2 regions of the Metapseudomonas phytobenefica genome follow, and region 1 is predicted to be linked to the other one. Evidence: riboswitches for the same ligand, from Rfam matches in the RefSeq annotation. Region 1 holds a riboswitch; the other holds the start of a gene.
What was found. Region 1 has a riboswitch for cobalamin ahead of cobW (cobalamin biosynthesis protein CobW). Riboswitches for the same ligand answer to the same signal wherever they lie in the genome.

Region 2: it holds a riboswitch for cobalamin, as region 1 does, so the genes downstream of both, btuB (TonB-dependent vitamin B12 receptor) here and cobW (cobalamin biosynthesis protein CobW) in region 1, are expected to answer to the same signal.

What each region holds. Positions count from the first base shown of each region.
Region 1 is NZ_JBHZGM010000017.1:64,945-72,816, reverse strand. Features, by position in the region: gene ACFW0B_RS15005 (3-deoxy-7-phosphoheptulonate synthase) at 1-165, shown strand, start outside; gene cobN (cobaltochelatase subunit CobN) at 397-4,131, opposite strand; gene cobW (cobalamin biosynthesis protein CobW) at 4,211-5,263, opposite strand; cobalamin riboswitch at 5,356-5,548, opposite strand; cobalamin riboswitch at 5,607-5,822, shown strand; gene ACFW0B_RS14990 (CbtB domain-containing protein) at 5,926-6,111, shown strand; gene ACFW0B_RS14985 (CbtA family protein) at 6,123-6,836, shown strand; gene ACFW0B_RS14980 (cobalamin biosynthesis protein) at 6,833-7,243, shown strand; gene cobM (precorrin-4 C(11)-methyltransferase) at 7,240-7,872, shown strand, end outside.
Region 2 is NZ_JBHZGM010000002.1:115,037-122,908, forward strand. Features, by position in the region: gene ACFW0B_RS02625 (winged helix-turn-helix domain-containing protein) at 355-660, shown strand; gene ACFW0B_RS02630 (transposase) at 570-929, shown strand; cobalamin riboswitch at 1,022-1,235, shown strand; gene btuB (TonB-dependent vitamin B12 receptor) at 1,270-3,171, shown strand; gene cobO (cob(I)yrinic acid a,c-diamide adenosyltransferase) at 3,185-3,796, shown strand; gene ACFW0B_RS02645 (cobyrinate a,c-diamide synthase) at 3,854-5,152, shown strand; gene bluB (5,6-dimethylbenzimidazole synthase) at 5,149-5,799, shown strand; gene cbiB (adenosylcobinamide-phosphate synthase CbiB) at 5,796-6,704, shown strand; gene cobD (threonine-phosphate decarboxylase CobD) at 6,697-7,689, shown strand; gene ACFW0B_RS02665 (cobyric acid synthase) at 7,686-7,872, shown strand, end outside.

The DNA of each region.
Region 1 (7,872 bases):
GGCCAGGACGCCCTGCGCGGCGTGATGATCGAGAGCCACCTGTTCGATGGCGCGCAGTCGCTGTCCTGCGATCTGCGCTACGGCGTATCGATCACCGATGGCTGCCTGGGCTGGGAAGGCACCGAGCGCATCCTGCGGGAGGCGGCGGAGCGCTTGCGCGGGTGAGGACCCGACAGGTTTTCCCCCTGTAGCTAGGCAGGACTGCGTCCTGCTTGGCGATTGAAATCGCCCCCACAGGGAATGTGCCCCACAGGGAGAGACAGCGGTGGGCCGAGAGTCACCCCTCTCCCGCCTGCGGGAGAGGGGCCGGGGGAGAGGGCAGCAGCCGGCCGGCTCGGTGCCCAACCATTTCGCGAATGAATTCGCTCTCACAGGTTGCCTGGACCTCAGCGCGAATCACTGCTCCTCGATATCCAGCAACAGATTCTCGATCGCCTGGCGATACTCCCCGGGGTTCTCCCACAGTCCGCGTTGCTGGGCCTCCACCAGCCGCTCGGCGATGTCGCGCAAGGCTTCGGGGTTGTGCTGGTGGATGAAGGTGCGGGTGTCCTCGTCCAGCAGGTAGGCATCGGCCAGCAACTGGTACTGATGGTCGTCCACCAGTTCGCTGGTGGCGTCGAAGGCGAACAGGTAGTCCACGGTCGCGGCCAGTTCGAAGGCGCCCTTGTAGCCGTGGCGCTTCATGCCGGCGATCCACTTCGGGTTGGCGGCGCGGGCGCGTACCACGCGGGCCAGTTCTTCCTTCAGTGAGCGGATGCGCGGCAGGTCCGGCTGGCTGTGGTCGCCGTGGTAGCTGGCGACCTTCTCGCCGCGCAGGGTTTCGGCGGCGGCGAGCATGCCGCCCTGGAACTGGTAGTAGTCGTTGGAGTCGAGGAGGTCGTGTTCGCGGTTGTCCTGGTTCTGCAGGACGGCCTGCAAGCGTTGCAGGCGCTGGGCGAAGCGTTCCCGCGCCGGGGTGCCGGCGTCCCGGGCGCCATAGGCGTAGCCGCCCCAGTTGAGGTAGACCTCGACCAGCTCGGCGCGGTCCTGCCACTGGCGCTCTTCGATGACGCCCTGCACGCCCGCACCGTAGGCGCCGGGCTGGGCGCCGAACACCCGCCAGCCGGCTTGCAGGCGCGCATCCTCCAGGGCCAATCCCTCGGCGGCGAGACGTTCGCTTTCCTGTTTCACCCGCGCGGCCAGCGGGTTCATCTCCTCGGGCTCGTCCAGTTCCGCCACTGCCTGCACCGCGGCATCGAACAGGCGAATGAGGTTGGCGAAGGCGTCGCGGAAGAAACCGGAGACGCGCAGGGTCACGTCCACGCGAGGCCGGTCCAGCAGGGACAGCGGCAGGATTTCGAAGTCTTCGACCCGCTGGCTGCCCACCTGCCACAACGGCCGCACGCCCATCAGCGCCAGGGCCTGGGCGATGTCGTCGCCACCGGTGCGCATGGTGGCGGTGCCCCAGACGGAAATGCCCAGTTGGCGCAGGTGGTCGCCGTGATCCTGCAGGTGGCGTTCCAGCAGCAGGCTGGCGGATTGGAAACCCAGGCGCCAGGCCGTGGACGTGGGCAGGTTGCGCACGTCCACGGTAAAGAAATTGCGCCCGGTGGGCAGGACATCGAGGCGTCCGCGACTGGGGGCGCCGCTGGGTCCGGGCAGCACGAAGCGGCCTTCGAGTGCCGCCAGCACGCCGCCTATCTCGGCATTGCCACAGGCATCCAGGGCGGGGGCGATCACCGCCCGCAGATGTTGCAGGACCGCATCGCTGGCCGGGCCGATGGAGCCGGGATCGGCGCTTTCGATCAGCCCCAGCGCCAGCAGCTCCAGGCGCTCGCGGGTGTCGCCGTTGCTGCGCCAGGGCTCGTCGCTGAGCCTTTCCAGCACTGCCGGGCGTGGGCCTTGCCAGGGCTCGGCCCAGTTGAGGTCAAGCGGGTCGCTGCCCAGGTGCAGGTCGCTGGCCAGGGCGCGCAGCAGGCTGGCGTTGGCCCCCTTGCCGTCGCCGCGCGGAATCCGCACCAGGGAGAGCAGGGTGTCGTCGCGCAGGCGCCCTTCGGGGGATTCACCGAACACGTGCAGGCCATCGCGGATCTGTGATTCCTTGAGGTCGCAGAGGTAAGCGTCCAGTTGTGGCAGCCAGCTTTCCGGGTCGTCGCTGATGACCAGGTTCAGCTCGCGGTCCAGGGCGGTGGCTTTCACCAGTTCGAGGATTTCCCCGCGCAGCTGCACGGCGCGGCGCGGGTCCAGCAGGGAGGCGTCGTAATACTCGTCGGCCAGGCGTTCCAGGTCGCGCAGCGGGCCGTAGTTCTCGGCGCGGGTCAGCGGCGGCATCAGGTGGTCGATGATCACCGCCTGGGCGCGGCGCTTGGCCTGGGCGCCTTCGCCCGGGTCGTTGACGATGAAGGGATAGAGGTTCGGCAGCGGCCCCATCACGGCGTCCGGCCAGCACTCGGCACAAAGGCCGACACCCTTGCCCGGCAGCCATTCCAGGTTGCCGTGCTTGCCGACGTGGATCAGCGCATCGGCGGCGAACGCTTCGCGCAGCCAGAAGTAGAAGGCGAGGTAGCCGTGGGGCGGCACCAGGTCGGCGTCGTGGTAGATGGCCGCCGGGTCGAGCTGGTAGCCGCGGGCCGGCTGGATGCCGACGAAGGTCAGGCCCAGGCGCAGGCCGGCGATCATCATGCGGCCGCTGCGGAACATCGGGTCCTGCTGCGGTTCGCCCCAGCGTTCGCGCACGGCGCGCTGGTTGGCTTCGGGCAGGCGCGCGAAGTAGGCCTGGTAGTCGGCAAGCGCGAGGCTTTGGGCGCACGGGCGCAGGTCGAGGTTGTCCAGGTCGTTGCTGACGCCACCGAGCAGCTTGTGGATAAGTGCCGTGCCGCTGTCCGGCAAACCCGCGACCGGGTAACCCTCGTCTTCCAGGGCGCGGAGGATGTTCAGCGCGGCGGCCGGGGTGTCCAGGCCCACGCCGTTGCCGATGCGGCCATCGCGGGTGGGGTAGTTGGCGAGGATCAGCGCCACGCGCTTGTCGGCATTGGCCTTGCGTGCCAGTTCGCACCAGCGCCGTCCCAGCTCGGCGACGAAGTCCATGCGTTCGACCTGGGGCAGGTAGCAGACCACGTCGCTCTGGCTGCGCTCGCTGCGCCAGGCCATGCCCTTGAAGCTGATGGGACGGGTGATGATGCGGCCGTCCAGCTCCGGCAGGGCGATGTGCATGGCCAGGTCGCGCGGGCCCAGACCTTGCGGGTTGCCGCGCCAGAGGGGTTCGTTGTCCAGGGAGCAGATGGCTTGCAGCACCGGGACGTCGCGGCGGAACGGGCGCAGGCGGGGGGTATCGGGGCTGGACTGGGCGAAGCCAGTGGTGTTGATGATCAACCCGGCGCTTGCGGCGTCCAGCCAGTCTTCCACCACCGCCAGGCACTCGGCTTCCTTGAGGCTGGCGACCGCGATGGGCAGGGGATTGAGGCCCTGAGCGGCGAGCCGCTCGCAGAAGACGTCGATGAATGCGGTGTTCGCGGCCTGCAGGTGCGTGCGGTAGAAGAGCAGGGCGGCCACGGGCTGGTGCGGCCGCCATTCGGCCTGCCAGTCCTGCAGTTGCGCCGGGCGGATGCGCGGGTGGTAGAGGGCGACGCGGGGCAGGACCTGCGGCTCGCGCCAGGGGTAGTCACGCCCCAGCCAGCGATTGGCCAGGCAGTTGAAGAGCTGTCGCGCATTCTCCAGCCCGCCCTGGCGCAGGTACTGCCAGAGGCGTTCGGCGTCTTCCCTCGGGACGTTGCAGAGGCTTGTCAGCTCCGGATCGGGGCGGTCGTCACCGGGCACCAGGATTAGCGTCGCGCCACGCTCGGCCAGCGCCACCAGTTGTTCGATGCCGTAGCGCCAGTAGCCTACGCCACCGTGCACCGAGATGAGGATGACCCTGGCGTGCTGCAGTACCTCGTCGACGTAGAGGTCCACCGAGGCGTGGTTCTGCAGCTGCATGGGGTTGGCCAGGCGCAGGCTCGGGTAGTCCGCCGGCAGTTCGCGTGCGGCTTCTGCCAGCAGGGCCAGATGCGAATCGCCGCTGCAGAGGATCACCAGCTCGGCGGGCGTCTGGGCCAGGTGGGCGATGCCATCGTCGGGGACGAAGCCGCCGGGTTGGGTGCGCAACAGGTGCATGGCGGGACTCCACATCTTGTAGGAGCGAGCTTGCTCGCGAAGAGGTTGCCGCGATTCGCGAGCAAGCTCGCTCCTACGTTCAGGCCAGCGCGGTCTTCAGCTCATTGGTGATGGCCGCCTGGTCCAGGTCCTGGCCGATGACCACCAGGCGGGTGCCGCGTGTTTCGCCTTCCAGCCATTTGCGGTCGAAGTGTTTGTCGAAGCGCTTGCCGACGCCCTGGATCAGCAGGCGCATCGGCTTGCCGGGAATGGCGGCGAAGCCCTTGATGCGCAGGATGGTGTGGCGTTCCACCAGGCAGCCGAGTGTGGCGAGCAGCGCGGCTTTCTCGACTTCCGGCAGGTCGACGTGGAAAGCGTCGAACTCGTCGTGATCGTGGTCTTCATGGCCTTCGTGGTCGTGGTGGGTGGGGCGGCTGTCGATGTGCAGTTCGGCTTCGGCATTGAGCCCCAGCAGGACATCGAGCGGCAGCTTGCCGGCGCGGGCTTCGACGATCTTCACCGCCGGCGGTAGTTCCCCGGCCACGTCGGCGCGCACGGCGGCGAGGGCGTCGGCGTCGAGCAGGTCGGCCTTGTTCAGCACCACCAGGTCGGCGCTGGCGAGCTGGTCTTCGAACAGCTCGTGCAGCGGGGATTCGTGGTCGAGGTTCGGGTCCTGCCTGCGCTGTTCATCCACCTGCTCGGGGTGGGCGGCGAAGGTGCCGGCGGCCACGGCCGGGCTGTCGACCACGGTGATCACCGCGTCGACGGTGCAGGCGTTGCGGATTTCCGGCCACTGGAAGGCCTGCACCAGGGGCTTGGGCAGGGCCAGGCCGGAGGTTTCGATCAGGATCTGGTCGAGGTCGCCACGGCGTGCCACCAGCTCGCGCATCACTGGGAAGAATTCCTCCTGCACGGTGCAGCAGAGGCAGCCGTTGGCCAGCTCGAAGACGCGGCCCGCGGCCTCCTCTTCGGTGCAGCCGATGGCGCACTGCTTGAGGATCTCGCCGTCGATGCCCAGTTCGCCGAACTCGTTGACGATCACCGCGATGCGGCGGCCTTCTGCGTTGTCGAGCAGGTGGCGGAGGAGGGTGGTCTTACCGGCGCCGAGGAAGCCGGTGACGATGGTGACGGGGAGCTTGGCCAGGGTTTTCATGCGCGCCTCTGCGTGGTCGGTCGGCGGGCATGACGAACGCAGCGGGGCCGGCCCCGCGCAACGGATTCGCCACCGGATCACCCCGCCCGGTTGTCTGGAATGTCTTCGAGGCAGGTCTCCTGGCTCACGTCCCTGCGCATTGCGCGGCACCTTCGCCTTCCCGCTTGCGCAGTGGCGTATCGAAGGGCCCTGGGGCGTTCACAGTTGCGGGGGCAGCCGTGGCCTTGACCACGTTCCCTCTTAGCTCCGGCGTACATCCGGAGAACCTCGAAAGGGCGCAGGCTACGCAGCGTGCCTGCGGCGGTCAATCGCCGCAGTTGACGCTCGGTCGGACTCGTGATGTCCTAGCGCGGTTTTTTCAGGTGCCTCGCGTCGCCGTACGCGAGGTGAAACGGGAAATCGGTGCGTCCATTTCGGACAAGTCCGATGCTGCCCCCGCAACGGTAAGCGATCGTAGGGTCAAGTACGCCACTGTGCCGAACCGGCATGGGAAGGCATGCCCATCCAGCCCAAGGCTGGCGTCGCAAGCCCGGAGACCGGCCTGATCACGTTTTGGCAACCCGCGGTGGGCGGGCGCAAGCCGGAAACCTGGGCGCTCGTGCGTCCGCTTCCCTCGCGCGTGCTCATCTGCCGGTATCACTAGCAACGCAGAGGGAATTTCCATGTCCAGCCGCACCCTGTCCCATTCCGCCGCTTCCTCCTCGACCCTGGCCCAGCGCCTGGTACTGGCCATCGGTGCCGGCCTGGTCGGCCTGTCCCTGGTGTACTTCGCCGGCTTCTCGCACATCGAGGCCGTGCACAACGCGGCCCACGACACCCGCCACAGCGCCGCCTTCCCCTGCCATTGAGTGATGTATCCATGATCAAGCGCATCACCCAGACCGCCGGGTTCGCCGGCCTCATCGCGGCCCTGGTGCTGACCCTGCTGCAGAGCCTGTGGGTCACCCCGCTGATTCTCCAGGCGGAAACCTATGAAAGCGCCGAGCCGGCCCCGGTCGAGCAGGCTCTGGACCATGAACACGGCGGCGCGGCTGTCGCCCATATCCATGAGCACAGCGACGAAGCCTGGGCGCCGGAGGATGGCTGGCAGCGCACCCTGTCCACGGGCGGCAGCAACCTGGTGGTGGCCGTGGGCTTCGCCCTGATCCTCGCCGGGCTGTTCAGCCTGTGCGGCCCGACCCGCGCCTGGCATGGCCTGCTGTGGGGGCTGGGTGGCTTCGCTACCTTCGCCCTGGCGCCATCCCTGGGCCTGCCGCCGGAATTGCCCGGCACCGCCGCCGCCGATCTGGCCCAGCGCCAGGTCTGGTGGATCGGCACTGCCGCCGCCACGGCCGCCGGTCTCGCCCTGATCGCCTTCGGCCGTCATTGGGGGCTGCGCGTGGCAGGTGTGGTGTTGCTGGTGATCCCCCATGCCGTGGGCGCGCCGCAGCCGGAAGTGCACTCCAGCCTGGCGCCAGAAGCGCTCGAGCATGAGTTCATCGCCGCTTCGCTGATCACCAATGCGGCGTTCTGGGCCGTACTGGGCTGGGCAGCCGCCTGGCTGTACCAGCGCCACGCCTCGCCCTCCGCTTGAAACTGGTCGCCGGGCTGGGCTGCCGGCGCGGTTGCCCGGTGGATGAGCTGCAAGGCCTGCTGCTGCAGTGCCTTGCCGAGGCCGGTGCCGCCCTCGATGAGCTGGTCGCCCTGGCCAGCAGTGAGGTGAAGGTGGCCGAGCCGGAGCTGATCGCCCTGGCCCGGCGACTGGGCCTGCCGCTGTATTTTCTGCCCGTGGACAGGCTCACCGCCTGTGAGACATACCTGAGTCAGCCGTCAGACCGGGTGCGGGACGCCGTTGGCAGTCCGGGCGTTGCCGAGGCGGCCGCCCTGGTCCAGGCCGAGTCCCTGTTCGGCGGTCGCGCCACCCTGCTCATCGACAAACGCCGCAGTGCCAGCGCCACCTGCGCCCTGGTCTGTATCCCACAGGAGGCTGAAAGGCCATGACGGTCTATTTCATCGGCGCCGGCCCTGGCGATCCGGAACTCATCACGGTGAAGGGCCTGCGCCTGATTCGCAGCTGCCCGGTGATTCTCTACGCCGGGTCCCTGGTCCCCGAAGCCGTGTTGGCCGGGCATCGCGCCGAGCAGGTGGTGAACACCGCCGAGCTGCACCTGGAGGAGATCATCGCCCTGCTTGCCGCGGCCCATGCCAGGGGCCAGGACGTGGCGCGGGTGCATTCCGGCGACCCGTCGCTCTATGGCGCCATTGGCGAGCAGATCCGCCATCTGCGCGAACGGAACATCCCCTACGAAGTGGTGCCAGGGGTGACTGCCACCGCCGCCTGCGCCGCGCTGCTGGGGTGCGAGCTGACCCTGCCGGATGTGTCGCAGACCCTGATCCTCACCCGTTACGCCAGCAAGACGCGCATGCCCGAAGGCGAAGCGCTGGGCGATCTGGCCCGGCATCGCGCGACCATGGCCATCCACCTGGGCGTGAGCCAGTTGGCGAAGATCGTCGAAGAGCTGTTGCCGCACTACGGCGCCGAATGCCCGATTGCCGTGATCCATCGCGCCAGCTGGCCGGACCAGGAGCAGGTCACCGGGACCCTCGGCGACATCCTCCCCAAGGTGGCG
Region 2 (7,872 bases), on a different contig from region 1:
GGGCGTGAATGGAGCGGTCCATTCAATGTCCGAACAAAGACTGCCATCAATCAGCGAATTCGGGGCGAACTTCCGGTTGCCTTGGGCGTCGTGCCGCATTACCGTCCGCCGCTGCAGAAATTTGCGCCCGCCCGGGCGCCCGACTCAATCGCGCACCAAGCAGGACAAGCATGATCACCGGGGAACTCAAGAGCCAAGTCGACGCCGTCTGGAACGCCTTCTGGACCGGCGGCATCTCCAACCCCCATTCGATGCGCCGGCGCTGTTGGGCTGCGCCGAGGTGAGCTTGCCTGTGACCGCTCCGGCTACTAATGTAGCCAAAACGGCTACGAATGAAGCTGAGTTGGCTACAACATGAACCTGCTGGATACCCTGTTCGGCCTGCAACGCCAGCGCGTGCTGAGCTGGCTGCTGCTGCACCCGGAGCAAGCGCTGCACGTGCGCGAATTGGCGCGCCTGACCGGCACTCATGCCGGCTCACTGCACCGTGAGCTGGCCAAGTTGGCCGAGGCCGGGTTGTTGCTGCGCAGTAAACAGGGCAATCAGGTGCTGTACCAGGCCAATCGGCAATGCCCGGTGTTCGAGGAACTGGCCGGGCTGTTCCGCAAGACCCCCTGCGCTTCAGGAGTGCCCGCGCGATCACCGCCTTTGCCGGGCTGAATCCGAAGCTGCAGGAGTCCGGCACCTACAAGGGCCAGACCCGGATTTCCAAGATGGGCTCGGCGCGCCTGCGGGCGGGGTTGTACATGCCAGCGGTGAGCGCGCTGACGCACAACGCGGCTATCCGAGCGCTGAGTGAACGCCTGCGCGCGAAGGGCAAGACGGGTAAGCAGATCGTCTGCGCGGCGATGCGCAAACTGCTGCACATCGCCTACGGGGTCCTCAAATCGGGCCAGCCCTTCGATGCAGAACGGGCGCTTGCTCACTAGGGATCAAGACGGTATCTACCGGTTCGTTTCGCTGCGGATGTACCCGGTCCCCTGGCCGCCATCCGATTTGACGCTACCCCGCGCACCCTCTAACCTTCGCCGCTGCCTCAGGTGCCCCTTGGCTTTGGCCTAAGGGGTGAAACAGGGAAGCCGGTCCATTCCTTCGAAGAATCCGGCGCTGCCCCCGCAACGGTAGGCGAGTCGAATGCCGCAATCGGCCACTGTGCTCCAGCATGGGAAGGCGCGGCGCAGGAGCATGTCGCTCCACTCGCAAGCCCGGAGACCGGCCTGTCGCACACAGGGCATCGCGGAGTTTTCCGCATGCAGTTCCTCCCAAGAAATGTCGCGCGGGTGGCACGACGGAGATCCGACCTTGATTCGCAAGCCTTTCTTCAGGCCGGCGGCGCTTGCGCTGCTCGGCGGTACTTCCATTTCCCCCTTCCTGAACGCCGCGCCCCTGACGCTGGACGAACAGGTGGTCACGGCAACCCGTAGCGAACGGCCGGTGCGCGCCAGCCTGGCCGCCAGCAGTGTGATCGACCGCGAAGAGATCGAGCGCAGCCAGGCCCGTTCGGTGCCCGAGCTGCTGCGCACTGTGCCGGGCGTGACCCTCAACAACAACGGCGGGCCGGGCAAGCAGACCTCGGTTTCCATCCGTGGCACCGAATCGGACCATGTGCTGGTGCTGATAGACGGGGTCAAGGTGGGTTCGGTCAGCAATGGCCTGACCGCCTTCCAGGACCTGCCGGTGGAGCTGATCGAGCGCATCGAGGTGGTTCGTGGTCCGCGTTCCAGCCTCTACGGCTCCGAAGCCATCGGCGGCGTGATCCAGATCTTCACCCGCAAGGGCGGGGAGGAGGGCACCAAGCCCTGGTTCTCGGCAGGTTATGGCACCCACGACAGCTATGACGGCAGCGCCGGCGTTTCCGGCGGTGATGGACGGGCCTGGTACAGCCTCGGCGTCAGCAGCCAGGACACCGACGGCATCGACGCCCTCAATGCGCGCAATAGCTATCACGAGCCCGACGCCGACGGTTACCGCAACCTGTCCGGCAACCTGCGCGCCGGCTATCGCTTCGATAACGGCCTGGAGCTGGATGGCACCCTGCTGCGTGCCAAGGGCCATACCGATCTCGATCTGGTGAGCCCCTTCAATCCCGGCGGCGGCCACAACGCCAACTCCGACAACGAGCAGCGCCTGGCCGGTGGTCGCGCCCGTTTCAGTCCGCTGGAGCCCTGGGATGTGACCCTGCAGGCCGGTCGCAGCGAAGACCTGGCCTATACCGAAACCAGCGGACTGTTCTACTCGCGCTTCGATACCCAGCGCGACTCCGCCTCCTGGCTGAACGACCTGACCCTGGCCGAAGGCCACGTGCTGACCCTGGGCTACGACTGGCAGCGGGACCGGGTCAGCAGTTCCACTGCCTTCGACAAGGACTCGCGGCTGAACAAAGGCTGGTTCGCCCAGTACCTGGGCGAATACGGGCGCCAGGACTGGCAGCTGGCCCTGCGCCGCGACGACAACGAGCAGTTCGGCACCCACGACACCGGCAGCGCCGCCTGGGGCTACGCCCTGACCGACGCGGTGCGCTTCAGCCTGAGCTACGGCACCGCCTTCAAGGCGCCGAGCTTCAACGAGCTGTACTTCCCCGACTATGGCAACCCGAACCTGGACGCGGAAACCTCCGAGACCTTCGAGGTCGGCCTGACCGGTGAGCACGACTGGGGGCGCTGGTCCGCGAACGCCTTCCGCACCCATGTCGATGACATGATCGTGCACGACGCGAACTCCGGGCTGGGGCCGTTCGGCAGCCCTAACAACATCGGCAAGGCACGCATTGACGGCATCGAACTGGTGCTCGGCAGCCGTTGGCTGGGCTGGGACTGGCAGGCCAACGCGACCGTTCTCGACACCGAGAACCGCGCCCGAGACGCCAACCACGGCAATGAACTGCCGCGCCGCGCCCAGCAGGTGTTCAACCTGGACCTGGACCGCCGATTCGGCAAGCTTGGCCTTGGCGCGACCCTGCATGCCGAAGGACGGCGCTTCGACGACGTGGAAAACGACGACCGCCTGGCCGGCTACGCCACGCTCGACCTGCGTGGCGAATACTGGCTGACCGAGGAGTGGCGCCTGCAGGCCAAGGTGACCAACCTGCTGGATGCCGACTACGAAACCGCGCAGGACTTCAACCAGCCGGGGCAGGCGGTGTTCTTCACCGTTCGTTACCAGGCTCTGTGACGAGGACGCTCCGATGACCGAATCCGCCGAACGCGACGCCCGGCACAAGGCCCGCATGCAGCGCAAGAAGGCCGTGATCGACGAGAAGATCGCCCAGGCCCGGGATGAATACGGCCTCCTGCTGGTGCACACCGGCAACGGCAAGGGCAAGAGCAGCTCGGCTTTCGGCATGGTCGCCCGCGCCCTCGGCCATGGCCTCAGGGTCGGCGTGGTGCAGTTCATCAAGGGCGGCATGTCCACCGGTGAAGAGAACTTCTTCCGCCGCTTCCCCGAAGAGGTCAGCTACCACGTGATGGGCGAGGGCTACACCTGGGACACCCAGGACCGCCAGCGCGACATCGAGAAGGCGCGGGCCGCCTGGGCCGTCGCCCGGGGGCTGCTGGACGATCCGAAAGTAGGCCTGGTGGTGCTGGATGAACTGAACATCGCCCTCAAGCACGGCTACCTGGACCTGGACGAGGTGCTGCGGGACATCGAATCCCGCCCCGAGCACCAGCACGTGGTCGCCACCGGCCGTGGCGCGCCCCAGGGGCTGATCGACGCCGCCGACACCGTCACCGAAATGACCCTGGTCAAGCACGCCTTCAAGTCCGGCGTGAAGGCCCAGAAGGGTGTGGAGTTCTGATGCCCGGCACCGCTACTCCTTCTCCCTTCAGGGAGAGGGCCGGGGAGAGGGCATCCCATGTCTGACCTCGCCCGGAGCTGCCCGGCCCTGCTGATCGCCGCTCCCGCCTCCGGCCAGGGCAAGACCACCGTCACCGCCGCCCTGGCCCGCCTGCACACACGTCAGGGCAAGCGCGTGCGGGTGTTCAAGTGCGGCCCGGATTTCCTCGACCCGATGATCCTCGCCCGCGCATCCGCGGCCCCGGTCTACCAGCTGGACCTGTGGATGGTGGGCGAGGCGGAAAGCCGCCGCCTGCTCTGGGAAGCGGCAGGGGAGGCCGACCTGATCCTGATCGAGGGCGTGATGGGGCTGTTCGACGGCTCGCCCTCGGCCGCTGACCTGGCGCGCCGCTTTGGCGTGCCGGTGCTCGGCGTGATCAATGGCGCCGCCATGGCCCAGACCTTCGGCGCCCTGGCCGTGGGCCTGGCCACCTACCAGCCGGACCTGCCCTTTGCCGGCGTGCTCGGCAATCGCGTCGGCAGCCAGCGTCACAGCAACCTGATCCGCGACAGCCTGCCGGACTGGATCCGCTGGTACGGCGCCCTGCCGCGCAGCGCGGACGTGGAACTGCCCAGTCGTCACCTGGGCCTGGTGCAGGCCGAAGAACTGGCGGACCTGGAGGCGCGCCTGGACGCCGCTGCCGATGCCTTGGCCGCCAGCGCCGAAGTGGCCGTGCCACCGGCGGTGAGCTTTGCCGCGCCCGAGCTGCAGGCGATCGCTGAAGAGCTGGCCGGTGTGCGCATCGGCGTCGCGCGGGATACCTCCTTCGCTTTCCTTTACCAGGGCAACCTCGACCTGCTGCAGCGGCTGGGCGCCGAGCTGGTGTTCTTCTCGCCGCTGATCGATGAGCAGCTGCCCGAGGTGGATAGCCTCTACCTGCCGGGCGGATACCCCGAATTGCACCTGCGCCAGCTGCAAGGCAACCGCGCCATGGCCGAAGCCATTCGCGCGCACCATGGAGCGGGCAAGCCGATCCTCGCCGAGTGCGGCGGCATGCTCTATCTGTTCGACGCCCTGACCGACACGAGCGGCGAGAGCGCGGAACTGCTGGGCCTGCTGCCCGGCCGCGCGACCATGCAGAAGCGCCTGGCGGCGCTGGCCCTGCAGGAGGCAGCGCTGCCGGAAGGTCATCTGCGCGGTCACACCTTCCACCATTCGCTGCTGGACTCGCCGTTGCAGCCCCTGGTTCGCGGCCTTTGCCCGAACGACAAGCCGGTGGCCGAGGCAGTGTTCCGCTGCGGCCGGCTGACCGCCTCCTACATTCACTTCTACCTGCCGTCCAATCCCCGGGCGGCCGTGGAGCTGTTCCGACCATGAGCGAACACGCCTTCAGCCTCGACGAGCGCGCTGCGGTCTACCGGGCCATTGCCGAGCGTCGCGACATGCGCCACTTCTGCGGCGGCGAGGTGGCCCCCGAGCTGCTCGCGCGCCTGCTGGAGGCGGCCCACCAGGCGCCCAGCGTCGGGCTGATGCAGCCCTGGCGTTTTATCCGCGTCACCTCCACTGAGCTGCGGGAAGGCATCCACGCCCTGGTGGAGGCCGAGCGGGTACGCACTGCCGAAGCGCTGGGCGAACGCTCCGACGAATTCATGCGGCTCAAGGTGGAAGGCATCCGCGACTGTGCCGAACTGCTGGTGGCGGCCTTGATGGATGGCCGCGAAGCCCATGTGTTCGGCCGCCGCACCTTGCCGGAAATGGACCTCGCCTCGCTGTCCTGCGCCATCCAGAACCTCTGGCTGGCGGCTCGCGCTGAAGGCCTGGGGATGGGCTGGGTGTCGCTGTTCGATCCCGCGGCCCTGGCCGATCTGCTGGGAATGCCCGAGGGCAGCAAGCCGCTGGCGGTACTCTGCCTGGGCCCGGTGAGCGGGTTCTATCCGGCGCCTATGCTTGTGCTCGAAGGCTGGGCCCAGCCGCGTCCGCTGGCCGAGCTGGTGTTCGAAAACCAATGGGGGCAGCGTCCATGAGCCTGGGATTGTTCGCCCTCGGCGCGGTGGCGCTGGATGCCCTGTTCGGCGAGCCGAAGGGCTGGCACCCGCTGGTGGCCTTCGGCAAGTTCGCCAACCGCCTGGAGCGCCGCTTCAACCCGGGCGGCTGTGGCTGGCGCAGCCATGGCGCGAGTGCCTGGGGGCTGGCGGTGCTGCCGCTGACCTTCGGTGCCTGGCTGCTCTCGGAGCTGCCTTACATCGGCTGGCTGGTGGGGCTGGTCGCCCTCTACGCCGCCATCGGCCTGCGCAGCCTCAACGAACACGCCGAGCCTGTGGCCAACGCCCTGCAAACGGGCGACCTGCCGGAGGCACGCAAGCGCGTCGGCTACATGGTCAGCCGCGAAACCCGTGAGCTGGATGAATCCGCCGTCGCTCGCGCCGCCACCGAGTCGGTACTGGAGAACGGCAGCGATGCGGTGTTCGCCGCGCTGTTCTGGTTCGCCGTGGCCGGGGCGCCGGGCGTGGTGTTCTATCGCCTGTCCAACACCCTCGACGCCATGTGGGGCTACCGCAACGAGCGCTTCGAGCGCTTCGGCTGGGCGGCGGCGCGCATCGACGACCTGCTCAACTACATCCCGGCGCGGCTGGTGGCGCTGACCTACGCGCTGCTCGGCAAGACCGCCCTGGCCCTGCGCTGCTGGCGCCGCCAGGCACCGCAGTGGGACAGCCCCAACGCCGGTCCGGTGATGGCCGCTGGTGCCGGTGCTCTGGGCGTGGCCCTGGGCGGACCTGCCGTCTACCACGGCGAGCTGCATCAACGGCCGGTGCTGGGCGAAGGCCAGGCGGCGCGGGCGCAAGACATCGGCCGCGCCATGGACCTGGTGCGCCAGGGCGTGCTGCTGTGGCTGGCGGTGCTGATTGTTGGAGGCTGGTTCCTTGCTTGAACATGGCGGACGGCTGCGCGCAGCGGCGCGGCGCTACGGCATAGCAGACGCCGACTGGCTCGATCTCTCTACCGGCATCGCGCCCTATGGCTGGGACTTGCCGGCCATTCCGGCTGCCGCCTGGGCGCGCCTGCCCGAGCTGGACGACGGCCTGGAAGAGGCGGCGCGGCGTTACTACGGTTGTGCCTCCCTGCTGCCGGTGGCCGGTTCCCAGGCGGCGATCCAGACCCTGCCGCGCCTGCGTGAACGCAGCCGGGTAGGGGTGATCTCGCCGTGCTACGCCGAGCACGCCCATGCCTGGCGCCGCGAAGGCCACGAGCTGCAGGCGCTGGATGCGCAAGCCGCCGGACGTGAGCTGGAGCGTTTCGACGTGATGCTGGTGGTCAACCCGAACAACCCCACCGGCCAGCGCCTCGACCGGCAGACCCTGCTGGAGTGGCGCGCACGGCTGGCCGCGAAGGGCGGCTGGCTGCTGGTGGACGAAGCCTTCATGGACTGCACGCCGCAGGAAAGCCTCGCCGGCGATTGCCCCTTGCCGGGGCTGGTGGTGCTGCGATCCTTCGGCAAGTTCTTCGGCCTGGCGGGGATCCGCCTGGGCTTCGTGCTGGCCGAGCCGCAACTGCTGCAGCGGCTCGAAGAGTGGCTCGGGCCCTGGGCGGTGAGCGGCCCCGCGCGCGCCCTGGCCAGGGCGCTGCTGCTGGATCAGGCGGGCCAGGCCCGGCAGCGGCAAGCCCTGCTGCGGGACGGCCAGCGTCTGGAGAGCCTGCTGCGCGACTGCGGCCTGCCCGCCAGTGGCGGCACGGCGTTGTTCCAGCGCCTGCTGCGTGACGACGCGCCAGTCCTGCACGAATTCCTCGCCGCTCGCGGCATCCTCACCCGGCTGTTTGAAACGCCCGCCAGCCTGCGCTTCGGCCTGCCGCCGGACGAGGCTGGCTGGGAGCGGTTGGGCCGGGCCCTGATCGACTACGCCAAGGAGCGTCCATGACCACCCTGATGGTGCAGGGCACCACCTCCGATGCCGGCAAGAGCACCCTGGTGACGGCGCTGTGCCGCTGGCTCAAGCGCCAGGGCGTGGCCGTGGCGCCCTTCAAGCCGCAGAACATGGCGCTGAACAGCGCGGTGACCGCCGACGGTGGCGAGATCGGCCGCGCCCAGGCGGTGCAGGCCC